Regions from separate parts of the Aliivibrio sp. SR45-2 genome, predicted to be linked through region 2. Evidence: predicted binding sites of a transcription regulator. Region 2 holds the regulator's gene; each other region holds the start of a gene.
What was found. The regulator CRP, encoded in region 2, controls carbon source genes, mostly activating them, when cyclic AMP is high. The targets are predictions, from matches to a motif close to TGTGANNNNNNTCACA.

Region 1: a site for CRP is predicted at 1,811-1,826, ahead of gltB (glutamate synthase large subunit). Genes of this name have one in related genera too.
Region 3: a site for CRP is predicted at 1,508-1,523, ahead of AACV33_RS04640 (NupC/NupG family nucleoside CNT transporter). Genes of this name have one in related genera too.
Region 4: a site for CRP is predicted at 1,672-1,687, ahead of ectA (diaminobutyrate acetyltransferase). Genes of this name have one in related genera too.

Annotation. Positions count from the first base shown of each region.
Region 1 is NZ_CAWPRC010000183.1:126,260-129,478, forward strand. It holds gene arcB (aerobic respiration two-component sensor histidine kinase ArcB) at 1-438, opposite strand, end outside; gene AACV33_RS17610 (TIGR01212 family radical SAM protein) at 494-1,435, opposite strand; gene gltB (glutamate synthase large subunit) at 2,002-3,219, shown strand, end outside.
Region 2 is NZ_CAWPRC010000150.1:128,159-131,377, forward strand. It holds gene hslU (HslU--HslV peptidase ATPase subunit) at 1-277, shown strand, start outside; gene AACV33_RS09500 (OsmC family protein) at 351-752, opposite strand; gene crp (cAMP-activated global transcriptional regulator CRP) at 998-1,630, shown strand; gene AACV33_RS09510 (DUF1338 domain-containing protein) at 1,715-2,509, opposite strand; gene astD (succinylglutamate-semialdehyde dehydrogenase) at 2,522-3,219, opposite strand, start outside.
Region 3 is NZ_CAWPRC010000099.1:64,221-67,439, reverse strand. It holds gene AACV33_RS04640 (NupC/NupG family nucleoside CNT transporter) at 91-1,374, opposite strand; gene AACV33_RS04635 (TatD family hydrolase) at 1,574-2,350, opposite strand; gene AACV33_RS04630 (hypothetical protein) at 2,331-2,468, opposite strand; gene prfC (peptide chain release factor 3) at 2,556-3,219, opposite strand, start outside.
Region 4 is NZ_CAWPRC010000143.1:33,510-36,728, forward strand. It holds gene ectB (diaminobutyrate--2-oxoglutarate transaminase) at 1-1,003, opposite strand, end outside; gene ectA (diaminobutyrate acetyltransferase) at 1,024-1,572, opposite strand; gene AACV33_RS07185 (LysR family transcriptional regulator) at 1,963-2,919, shown strand; fluoride riboswitch at 3,214-3,219, shown strand, end outside.

The sequences.
Region 1 (3,219 bases), on a different contig from region 2:
TGCTTTTTCTCGATGAAATACCTCATTTTCCAAATCCCCCATCGCTTCTTGGCGAGCCTCTTCTGCTTTTTCTCGCTCTTCTATTTCTTGATTCAGTTTTTTGACATTACCTTTTAATTTTTTATTTAAATCAAGATCACAAGTTCTCATTTCTTCTAATTTACCAACCAATTTAGATAAGCGTTGGCGAGAATCTTCTAAGTGTTCAACGACTACTGATAAAAAGAAAACAGCCCAAGGAGTGATCAGTAAACCAAAAAAAACAGATCGTACAATGTCTAAATCATTAACTTCACCACTCAAGACGAGAGTCACCCCAACTTGAACAATGACAGCTAAAGCAACAAGAGCGATGGCAAGTAAGAGACTAAAACGGACGATCCCAAGCCTAACCATAAGATCGACATAAAACTGCGCAAGAATTTTTAACTGCTTCATAGATACACCCTGATAATATTCAATATGAATAATATCAGGGTTCATTCTGTTTGAGTTATTTTTTCAACACTGGGATCGTGTATTTGAAAGGCGTGTTAATCAAAGAACCTTGCGCTCCATCTTTATTAAGAGCCATACCTACATTAGTTAGCCCTAACCAGCGAGGCTCACACCACATTGGTGAAAGTAATGTTGGCCTTCTTGCTGTCGCTGATACACGGTGATAAATAATATCAGGAGGAGTTAAACGAATGATTTCAGAAGCAACATCAATATAATCTTCCATTGTTGGCGCTTCTATTTTACCAGCACGCCATGCTTTAGCCATCGTACTTCCCTCTACGATATGCAGCGGGTGTAATTTTATTCCATCAGTTCCGGTTTCTAATACTTTATTAAGTGTTTCAAGATTGTCTTCTCTTGTATCACCAGGCAGCCCTATAATAAGGTGAGTACAAATCTTAATTCCTAACAATCTAGCTTTACGCGTAATCGTGTCATAGCAAGCAAAATCATGCCCACGATTAATGCGCTTTAAGGTTTTATCATTAGCCGTTTGCAGTCCAAGTTCAAGCCAAACCTCATATCCGTCATCAACATACCCTTTTAGTAATTCTAATACCGCATCAGGTACACAATCAGGCCGCGTGCCAACACACAAACCAACAATATTGGCGGCATTCAGCGCTTCTTCATACATATTTTTGAGTACTTGGACTTCTGCAAATGTATTTGTATAAGCTTGAAAGTAGGCAAGATACTTTTTCGCACGCTTAACTTCTCCTGCTCTATCTGCTAGCTGCTCATGAATCGCTTTAAACTGCTCTTGTTCATCAGAAAATGAGGCGACGTTACAAAAGGTACACCCCCCTTTTCCAATCGTTCCATCTCTATTGGGGCAACTAAAACCACCATGGAGTGTCAGTTTATGTACCTTTTCACCATAACGACGCTGTAAATCTTGTCCGAATGTATTTGCTAGTTCATGAAGTTGCATTGCGGTAACCAATAATAAATCAAAGACTTAGTTCATAAATAAAAAGAAGTCTCAGTTCTATTTATGAAAGTTGCTAACTCGATTGTAAAAAAAGACCGTAAATAATAACGAAAAAAATCATACGCTATTCTAATTTATATCAACAAAAGGCGCATAAAGTAGCGATTAAACGCAAAAAAAGGCCATTTATTATAAATACTTATGCATTTAGTGTGAAAAAAGTAAACATTACGTGCAACTTTAGTTGGTATTTAATATGACAAAAATGTAGGATAGTTACATCGTTAAATAGTTTAATTTGCCACCAATAGATTATTGGGGCTTTTCGATAGTGGTATCTACCCTCAGACAACAAATACAACGGATAAAAATGTATTTGATAGATATCACAATGGATTGGGTTAGTTTGCACGTCATATTAAGTGATGCCAGCAAACACCAGAATGGATTCAAACTTGCTACCTCTTGAGACTAACTCACAGCAAGTTCGATTGAAGATTAGCAAAGGACTAGACAGAAACTTACGTAGAAAAGTTGTGTCTGTATAATACTGGAAGGATGTATCTATGGTAGATAGAGAGCAAAGTGCACAGGGCATGTATACTCCGGAATTGGAGCATGATGCATGTGGTATCGGTTTTGTCGCTCACCTTAAAAACCGTAAATCTCATGATGTGGTAACTCAAGCACTTGATATGCTAGCGCGTATGGAGCACCGTGGTGGCCAAGGCTGTGATCCATGCAGTGGTGATGGCGCAGGTATTTTATTACAAAAACCTCATGAGTTTTTATTAGAAGAAGCCGTTAAACTTAGTATTAAAATACCTTCTTTTGATAAATACGGTATTGGCGTTGTTCTTTTTCCAAAAGATGAATACAAACGTCAACAATGTAGAGATATTTTAGAGCGTAACGCTCAACGTCTTGATTTGGAAATTCTTGGATATCGTATATTACCTGTCGATAACTCGATGCTAGGTAATGATCCTCTAAGTACCGAACCTCAATTTGAACACGTCTTTATTTCTGGTGGTCCATCAATGGACCCAGCAGAATTAGAACGTAAATTGTATGTTCTTCGTAACTATACAGTTCGTGTTTGTTTAGAAAGTATTTCCAACATCGGTGATGATTTCTACATTAACTCATTATCATACAAAACCTTAGTATACAAAGGCCAGTTAACTACAGAGCAAGTACCTCAATATTTCTTAGATTTACAAAATCCATCAATGGTCACTGCTTTAGCTCTAGTCCATTCTCGCTTTTCAACCAATACATTTCCTCGTTGGCGCCTAGCTCAACCATTCCGTTACATTGCTCATAATGGTGAAATCAATACTGTTCGTGGTAATTTGAACTGGATGAAAGCCCGTGAAGCGATCATTGAATCAGATCTCTTTAGCCAACAAGAAATGGACATGCTACTTCCTATTTGTCAGGAAGGCAGTTCAGATTCATCTAACTTTGATATGGCATTAGAATTACTTGTTCTTTCTGGTCGTAGTTTGCCACATGCATTAATGATGATGATCCCTGAAGCATGGCAAGAAAATAAAAACATGGACCCGACTCGTCGTGCATTTTATCAATATCACGCCAACGTAATGGAACCATGGGATGGCCCCGCTTCTGTTTGTTTTACCGATGGCGTTCAAGTAGGTGCAACGCTTGACCGTAATGGTCTTCGCCCTTCTCGCTATACGGTAACAAAAGATGACTTCCTTGTTATGGCATCTGAATCTGGCGTAGTAAAAATAGCCCCAGAAAATATTGAGTTCCGT
Region 2 (3,219 bases):
TGAGCAATACATCGCTCTATTAGCGACTGAAAATGTCAATATCGAATTTACTGAAGATGGTATTAGTCGTATTGCAGAGTCTGCATTTAGAGTTAATGAAACGACAGAGAACATCGGTGCTCGTCGTTTGCACACCGTAATGGAACGTCTAATGGAAGAAATTTCTTATGATGCTTCAGAGAAAGGCGGTGACAGCTTAACGGTAGATGACGCTTATGTAACCTCTCGTTTAGGTGAATTAATTGAAAATGAAGACTTAAGTCGCTTCATTTTGTAATCATTCCCCCTTTTAAAAAAGGCCCGATTCAACACTGAATCGGGCCTTTTTACATTAATTTTTTCAAATGTAATTACGCAATGATTTCCCAACTGTGAGTCATTTCAATACCCGAGCCGAGCATTAAACACACTGAACAATATTTCTGTAAAGAATCTGCCGTCACTCTTTCCACGATCGTAGGATCAAGCTTATCCCCTGTTATCTCAAAATGAATATTTACGTGAGTAAATAATTTTGGTGCCACATCTCGACGAGCACTTGATAGCTTAGCGACACAACCCGTGACCGCTTGATTGGCTGATTTCAAGCCATCAATCACATCAACAGAGCTACATCCTCCCGCCGCCATTAATACCAATTCCATCGGGCTTGGTGCTTTTTCTCCACCATTACCATCCATAACAACAGAGTGACCAGATTGTGATTGACCTAAGAAAGTAAATCCATCAATCCATTTAACTTCAGCATTCATAAAAGCCTCTTTACAACATAAAAGGAAAACTCGTGATCCATTTCACGAAATTGTGCCCTTGGTCGCACTATTCATACGATCAAAGTCAAGAAATCGATTGCGAAACAGGGTATTATTTTATCAATTATCTCAACGAACATGCAGCCTTGTTCCGATAACCATATTCTATAGGCCAAACTGATATTTGGCTCAGTTATTTTAAAATGGACATCGCCTACTTGGCAAACGCAGAGGAAGTATAAAGTATGGTTCTAGGTAAACCTCAGACAGATCCAACATTAGAGTGGTTCTTATCTCATTGTCACATTCATAAGTACCCATCAAAAAGTACTTTGATTCACGCGGGTGAAAAAGCTGAGACTCTTTACTACATCGTAAAAGGTTCTGTTGCTGTACTGATTAAAGATGAAGAAGGAAAGGAAATGATCCTTTCTTACCTTAACCAAGGTGACTTCATTGGTGAACTTGGTTTGTTTGAAGAAGGCCAAGAACGTTCAGCATGGGTTCGTGCAAAAAGTCCTTGTGAAGTCGCTGAAATTTCATTCAAGAAATTCCGTCAACTGATTCAAGTAAACCCAGATATTCTGATGCGTCTTTCTGCTCAAATGGCAACTCGTCTACAAATCACTAGCCAAAAAGTGGGTGATTTAGCATTCCTAGACGTAACAGGCCGTATCGCTCAGACTCTACTGAATCTAGCTAAACAACCAGATGCAATGACTCACCCAGACGGCATGCAAATTAAGATCACTCGTCAAGAGATCGGTCAAATTGTAGGTTGTTCACGTGAAACTGTTGGTCGTATCTTGAAGATGCTTGAAGAGCAAAACTTGATTTCAGCACACGGTAAAACAATTGTAGTTTACGGCACTCGTTAATTTAACGATAACCATAAACAAATAAAAACGCAGCCCATAAGCTGCGTTTTTTTATGAGTAGACTTTACGACCTAAAGACGTAAATTACCCATCGGTACTTTCAAAAATCTTATCCGCAGAAGCCTCAACAAACCCTTGATATAATTCCCCTGTAGGTAAGGCATAACGTTTGGCAAACTCATAAAAACCACCCGGAATATCAAATTCACCCTCAGTAAAGTTTACGGTTACTTTATCAGCCATCGTTGAGGACTGCTCTAAATGAACCTCAGGAGATCCTTTGACTTCTCCACCAACTTCATTAATAGAAAAACCCGCTTTTCGAAGATGTTGATTTACATCCACCACGCTATCAAAACCATCCAACTGATTAACATACACAGTAAAATGATTTGCCCCATAACCATGAGCCGCCAACCAAGAAGCGTATTCACTTTCTTTTGCTAACGTTTCGTACTCTTCATAACTTAATGACCAAGGTCGGCCAGAAGACAAAAAGTCATTACTAACAAAATAGTGGGCAGGCACTTGTTTAACTAACTTATGAATAATATCTTGAGCCTGAACAGAAAGTTCCTCAACTAATAATTCACTAATAAACACTTTAGGCGCTTTTGGATCTGGGTGTTCGAAATGTTGAGCTTTTAATTTTTTAGCAACAAACTCATATTCATCACACGCTTTATAGCCCATCGCTAAAAATGGCGCCGCTAACGTAGATAAACCCACTTTAGATAGATTAAACGTTCTTAATGCGATGTGATCATTAATAATCTCGTCACCGCCAGACAGTAATTGTCGAACCTTCCCAGCAGAAGGAGATAAACGAACGACATAATCTTGCCATAGTGCCGAAAATAAAGAATTCACATTATTCATACTCGTTACCTCTTAAAGAGTTAGTCCTGGAGATAATTGTGCAGGAATTTCACACGCGTCACCTTCCATCGATGCCATTGGATAAGCACAATAATCTGCCGCATAATACGCACTCGGCTTCATATTACCCGATGCACCTGGGCCACCAAATGGCGCATCACCACTCGCACCTGTCAATTGACGATTGCGATTAACGATACCTGCACGAATGTGTTCAACAAAGTATTCCCACTCACTGTCATCCGTCGATACTAGACCCGCAGATAAACCATAGCGAGTGTCATTAGCAAGCTCTACCGCTTCTTCTAATGTCTCATAACGCACGACTTGTAGTAATGGTCCAAAGTATTCTTCATCGGGTAATTCAGCAACGTTAGTAGCATCGATAATCCCCGGAGAAACAAAGGCGTGACCTAGGCTTTTAGCTTCAAGTAGAGACTCCCCACCTAAATCTTGTAAATTCTTCTGAGCGTTGAGAATAAACTCTGCTGCTGCGACTGAGATTTGTGGTCCCATAAATGGCGTATTCTCGGCAAAAGGTTGATCAACCACGATGGTTTTTGCCACTTCAACGAGACGAACTAATAACTCATCTCCCGCCTTACCTGTAGGAACATACAAACGACGGGCACAAGTACAACGCTGGCCTGCACTAATAAATGCCGATTGAATAATCGTATAAACTGCGGCCTCTTGCTCACCAAAGGACT
Region 3 (3,219 bases), on a different contig from region 2:
GCCCATGATCATTGATATTAAAAATAGACAGGCATAAAAAAACCCGCAACACATTGCGGGTTTTTATCAGTCGTTTCTGTCTCTATAATATTAGATAGATAAGAATAGACCTGCAATTGTTGCTGACATTAAGTTAGATAATGTACCAGCAGCAACGGCTTTCATGCCCATCTTAGCGATGTCATGACGACGTTCAGGAGCAAGGCTACCTAAACCACCAAGTAGGATTGCTACAGAAGAAAGGTTAGCAAAACCACATAGTGCGAATGAAATGATTGCTTTCGTTTTCTCAGACATTTCAACGCCAGTTTGTGCAACTAACATGCCGCCATCAGCAACGTCTTTTAGGTAAGGTGCAAAGTTTAAGTAAGCAACGAATTCGTTAACTACTAATTTTTGACCTAAGAACGAACCTGCAACTGTCGCTTCTTCCCACGGCACACCGATTAGGAAAGCAACTGGAGCGAATACGTAACCAAGAATAAGTTCTAGCGTAATTTCTGGCATACCGAACCAACCACCAACACCACCTAGGATACCGTTGATTAGAGCGATTAGACCGATGAATGCAAGAAGCATTGCACCTACGTTTAACGCAAGTTGCATACCTGTTGCAGCGCCTGCTGCTGCTGCATCGATTACGTTAGCTGGTTTATCATCGCCTTTGTTATCAAGTGCATCAAATTGATCAACCGGTGTTTCTGTTTCTGGTTTAAGAATTTTAGCAAATAGAAGACCACCAGGAGCTGCCATGAATGACGCCGCGATTAGGTACTCTAGAGGCACGCCCATAGACGCATAACCAGCAAGAACACCACCAGCAACAGAAGCTAGACCACCACACATTACTGCAAACAATTCTGATTGAGTCATTTTTGGAATGAATGGACGAACAACTAGAGGCGCTTCTGTTTGACCAACGAAAATATTCGCTGTAGCAGAAAGAGATTCCGCACGAGAAGTACCCAGTGCTTTTTGAAGAGCACCACCTAAGAAGTTAATCACAACTTGCATGATACCAAGGTAATAAAGTACCGCAGTCAATGATGCAAAGAACACGATTACAGGAAGTACACGCAGTGCGAATACGAAACCGCCGCCACCAAATACTTCAAACATTTTATTCGATACTAAGCCACCGAATAAGAATTCGATACCCGTGTTACCGTAGTTGATTACATTCGCAACCGCTTCAGATGCACCTAACAGTACATCACGACCCACAGGTACGTATAGTATGAATGCACCTAGAATAAATTGAATGGCAAAAGCGCCACCGACAGTACGTAGATTGATTGCTTTACGGTTATCAGATATTAGTACTGCAAATGCAAGCAGCGCTACTATCCCAACCAAGCTCATTAACAGGCTCATAGTTAAAAGTTTCCCTAAAATTGATTGTTGGCGTGTTTCAAATTAGCGGGGGCGATTATACTCATTGAACCACCAAGAAAGTAATGCCGCTGTCACATATTCTGCTAACGTACATCGTACATTCATTCATTAGTGTGATCTTTATCACTAACGAATATCTAAAGATTCATCAATTACATCTAAAGCAATGACTAATAACTCAAATCCCAAACAAATGATTGGCATTTCTGTAAACAGCATTCGCAATCGTTTCCCTCGGTTCTTTTCGTATCAAAATTAAACATTCTAGGATATTAGAGACTTTATCTGGGCTATTAGGCGTCCCTTGAAATCCAGATAATGGCATATCTGGCGCGTCAGTTTCTAACATCAACCACTCTAAAGGAAGCTCAGAAATTGTTCTTTTTGTTTTCATCGAACGCTCATAACTAATCACTCCCCCTACACCGATGAAAAAACCGAGTTTAATAAATGCTTCAGCTTGTTGCGTACTACCACTAAAACCGTGGATCACCCCACCTTTCAATGGTTTTATCTCTCGTAATATCTTCAATACCACATCATGACTTTTACGGCTGTGGATAATCAAAGGTAATTCGTACTTTACAGCTAACTTACATTGCATTTTAAATACGTTCATTTGATGCTTTTTATCGTACTCTTGATTCCAAAAATCCAATCCACACTCACCAATAGCGACGCATTTATTCGCCTTATTCGCCAATAATACCTCTAACTTTTTCACATCATCTTCATCGTTCTCAGTTAAAAATTGAGGGTGAATACCTAATGCATAATAAAGTTCGGGATATTGATGAGAGAGTCGTTCTACCGTCTCCCAATTGCTTGAATTAACACTAGGAATGATCAGCTTTTTCACACCAACAGAGCGTGCCTTTTCTAAATAAAAAAGTTCATTGTCTTTAAAAGGCGGAAAATCAAAATGACAGTGCGAATCAATCAGTTTTGTTGTCATTGCTTATCTCTTCTTTTTTATAAGGCACACAACTGCGTTTATTTTCTGGTGTTAACCCTAATGAGAGGCACCAAGCGTCATATTTTTCAACCCACTGCTTTATTGTCTTCCAAATCATAATCACCATCTCCCTTTAAACACCAATACTATAGATACAAAAACGGAGCCTACATAGGCTCCGTTTAATTATATTCACTTTAATAAATTAGTGTTCACGCGTTGCTCTAAATTGAACATCAGGAAAGCGTTCTATCGCTAAATTCAAATTAACCATCGTTGGGGCGATATACGTTAAGTTATTGCCACCATCTAATGCTAGGTTAGTTTGATTCTTACGCTGGAATTCATCTAGCATTTTGCCATCAGAACATTCAACCCAACGAGCGGTTGCAACACTGATGCCTTCATAAATAGCTTCTACGTTATATTCAGATTTCAAACGAGAAACAACCACATCAAACTGAAGAACACCAACCGCACCAACGATCAGATCATTGTTTTGTAATGGACGGAAAACCTGTACAGCACCTTCTTCAGATAATTGCACAAGTCCTTTCAGCAATTGTTTTTGCTTTAGTGGATCACGAAGACGAATACGACGGAACAGTTCAGGGGCAAAGTTAGGGATCCCTGAGAATTTCAAATTTTCACCTTGAGTAAAGGTATCACCAATTTGAATCGTACCGTGGTTATGCAAGCCAATAATATCACCCGCATAGGCCACTTCAGCACGAGCACGGTCACCTGCCATAAAGGTTACCGCATCAGAAATACTGATGTTTTTACCTGTACGAACGTGGTTCATTTTCATGCCTTGAGTATAAGTACCTGACACGATTCGCATAAAGGCAATACGGTCACGGTGTTTA
Region 4 (3,219 bases), on a different contig from region 2:
TGATTGAGCGTTCGATTACGTCACTTACTTTTTGAGAGCACTGTTTAATATGTTCTTCAAAATTTGAGTTTGACCAATATATTTCAATGGCTTTAGCCGCAGTGATGAACGCGTGATTGTTACCACGGAAAGTACCGTTGTGCTCGCCTGGTTTCCATTGGTCTAATTCAGGTTTAAGTAAAACGACTGCCATTGGTAAACCGTAGCCACCAATTGATTTAGACAGTGTAACCATATCAGGTTTGATACCTGATGGTTCGAAACTAAAGAAGGTTCCTGTACGGCCACAACCTGCTTGAATGTCATCAACAATCATAAGAATGTCGTTGGCTTTACAAATCTTACTTAAACGTTGTAACCATTGGTTTGAAGCAACGTTTAATCCACCTTCACCTTGCACTGTCTCTAAAAGAACAGCGGCAGGTTTATCTAGTCCACTTGAGTTATCAGATAACATGGTTTCGAATAGGTTAAGTCCATCAATATCTGCATAGCCTTCAAAAGGAATGCGAGTGATATTGTTTAAGCTAACACCTGCGCCTTGACGATGATGTTGATTACCTGTGGCAGCTAACGCACCAGCAGTACAGCCGTGAAATCCATTTGTAAATGCCACAATATTAGTTCGGTTTTTTACTTTTCGCGCCAGTTTTAAAGCGGCCTCAACCGCATTTGTTCCCGTAGGACCTGTAAATTGAACTTTATAGTCGAGATGTCTTGGCTCAAGAATGTAATGATTTAGCGCATTTAAGAATGTTGCTTTTGCGCTTGAATGCATATCTAGGCCGTGTGTAATTCCATCTTGTTCAATGTATTCAAGCAAAGCTTGCTTTAAAACTGGGTTGTTGTGACCGTAATTGAGAGAGCCTGCTCCGGCAAGGAAATCGAGGTAACGTTCCCCGTTTTCGGCTTCTAACCAGCATCCCTTTGCTTTTTGAAAAATAACAGGAAAGTTGTTTGAGTATGAACGTACTTTTGATTCTCGTGTTTTAAAAATATTCATGATGATTCCGTTTATTATTCCTATTTTATTGACGATGAATGTAAAGGGATGCGATACAAATATTCAGTATCGTGTTTATCTTTGAAGTGTATTTTTTTGTCTAGAAAAGTGCTTACTTCGCCTTGATTACCATTATTAGCGTCGAGCTTTTTAAACAGTGACCAAGAGGCGTCATTTGCTTTGGTTATCGTCGTTTCTAAGGCTTTTATATGCTTGAGGCTTTCTCGTTGTAAAAGTGTATTTAGCATGGAGTAAGCTAAACCTTTACCTCGATAGCGGGGAGAGACGGCAACTTGCCATATAAACAAAGTGTTTGGTTCATTCGGTTTTTGATAACCAGAAATAAAACCAGCAAGGTCGTCATCTTTTTCTGCTAAAACGCAGGTATTACTGAAATGTGTAGATTGAAGAAAGTTGCAGTATGAAGAATTAATATCAAGTGGTGAGCAGTCGGTGATCAATGAATAAACATTGTCACCGTCTGTCCTCGAAGGTTCTCGAAATGTCCATTTTTTACTGGGGTCAGTGTCAATACCTGAACACAATACCCAAGGTGCTAATATAGCCATATGTAAATACATATCCTTTGTACTCTAATTAAATTCGTTGTCATTATGCCCATTCTTTGGGGGGTAAAAGCAAATAAATAGCATTTACATGAGTTAGGTTGCGAGTAATATCACGTTTTGTGGCTATTTTTTATCAGGCATGGCGTTTCTTTTTGTTTTAAATAGATTAGTTCTCTTAGTATTTATTTTTGGTTTTGAGTGTTTAATCTATCAAAATTTCGATGTTTGATTTATAAAGTTAAGGATGATTGGGCCAGTTTTAATGTGATGATGGAGGAAAGGTGGGGGCTTTTTTCTTTTTATAATGAATCGTATAAAGAGTCAGTAGCACTGTTATTCAATTTAAGGTTTAATGCTCTTTAATCGAACATCTAATATTTGGAACATGTAATGTCTTTGGTTAACCAGCTTTCTTTATTTATTGATGTCGTGCAGCAAGGTTCTTTTACAAAGGCGGCAGCATTGCATGATATGGATAATTCCTCGTTGTCTAAGCAAATTAAAAAGCTAGAAACCGAATTGGGCGTTCAGTTGCTTAATCGTTCAACGCGATCGTTTTCATTAACGCCTGCGGGAGAGGATATTTTAGATCAGGCACATAAACTTCTGAATACGCTAGGGGATGTGAAATCAATTGCTGATTCATATCATACCGATCTCAAAGGTCGCATCCGTATAACGGCTCCGTTACATATTGGTCAACAATACCTCCATCCTGTTATTAGTCAGTTTATGAAAGTGTATCCAGACGTTGAAATTGATCTTTTAATGGATGATAAGCGGACGGATATTATATCTGATCACTTTGATGTAGCTTTTCGATTAGGGCGTTTAGATGATTCAAATTTAATTGCGAAGAAACTTGCTGATATTCGTCCTGTTATCCTTGCTTCGGAGGACTTTATTAAGCAGTACGGAGAGCCGAAAAAACCTGAAGAGTTGGAGTGCTTACCTTCTGTCATTTACAGTAATGGTTCTTTGACTGTCGATGCGATGAAACTGAGTGATAGCCCAGACTCCACTCAGTTTAAAAGTTATAAAATGAAAGGAAATTATAAAGTTAGTGATGTACGAACGCTGTTAGCAGCGGTGAAAGATGGTTTAGGCTATGCGATGGTATATTCTTCAAATCTTGAACGTTCAATAACTGAAATGAAGTTAAAGCCATTACTTACTCATTATTTACTTTGCGATCAAGGTGCAGCGTTGTATGCATTGTATCCACATAGAAAACAAACGGCGTTAGTGAGGGAGTTTATTACTGCTGTTGAAAAGCATATTGGCGATTCTCCGTGCTGGGAGAAGCACGTTCCTGAGTTTGATACGATGTACCAAAAGAAAAAATAGCTGATCTCAGCAGTGAAATAAGAAATAAAGCTCATGCCCATGAATTAAGTCAACAATTTGAAGCGGTCGTACTGGGTTATGCGAAAGTGGATGTGGTTTATTTAGGACAAAAGTTAATGGTAAAAACATTATAATAATCAGTTTGATAGCGTGAATTTGACGAGTAAGATAAAAGCGTTATTTTGTAGTAGGCTCTTTTTCTTTATGGTTATATGAATATAAAACGCAACATTTTTATGTGAATTTAATCTAATAACGTTGTTGCACAATAGTGTGATGTAGGTCTAATATAAAGGCGTA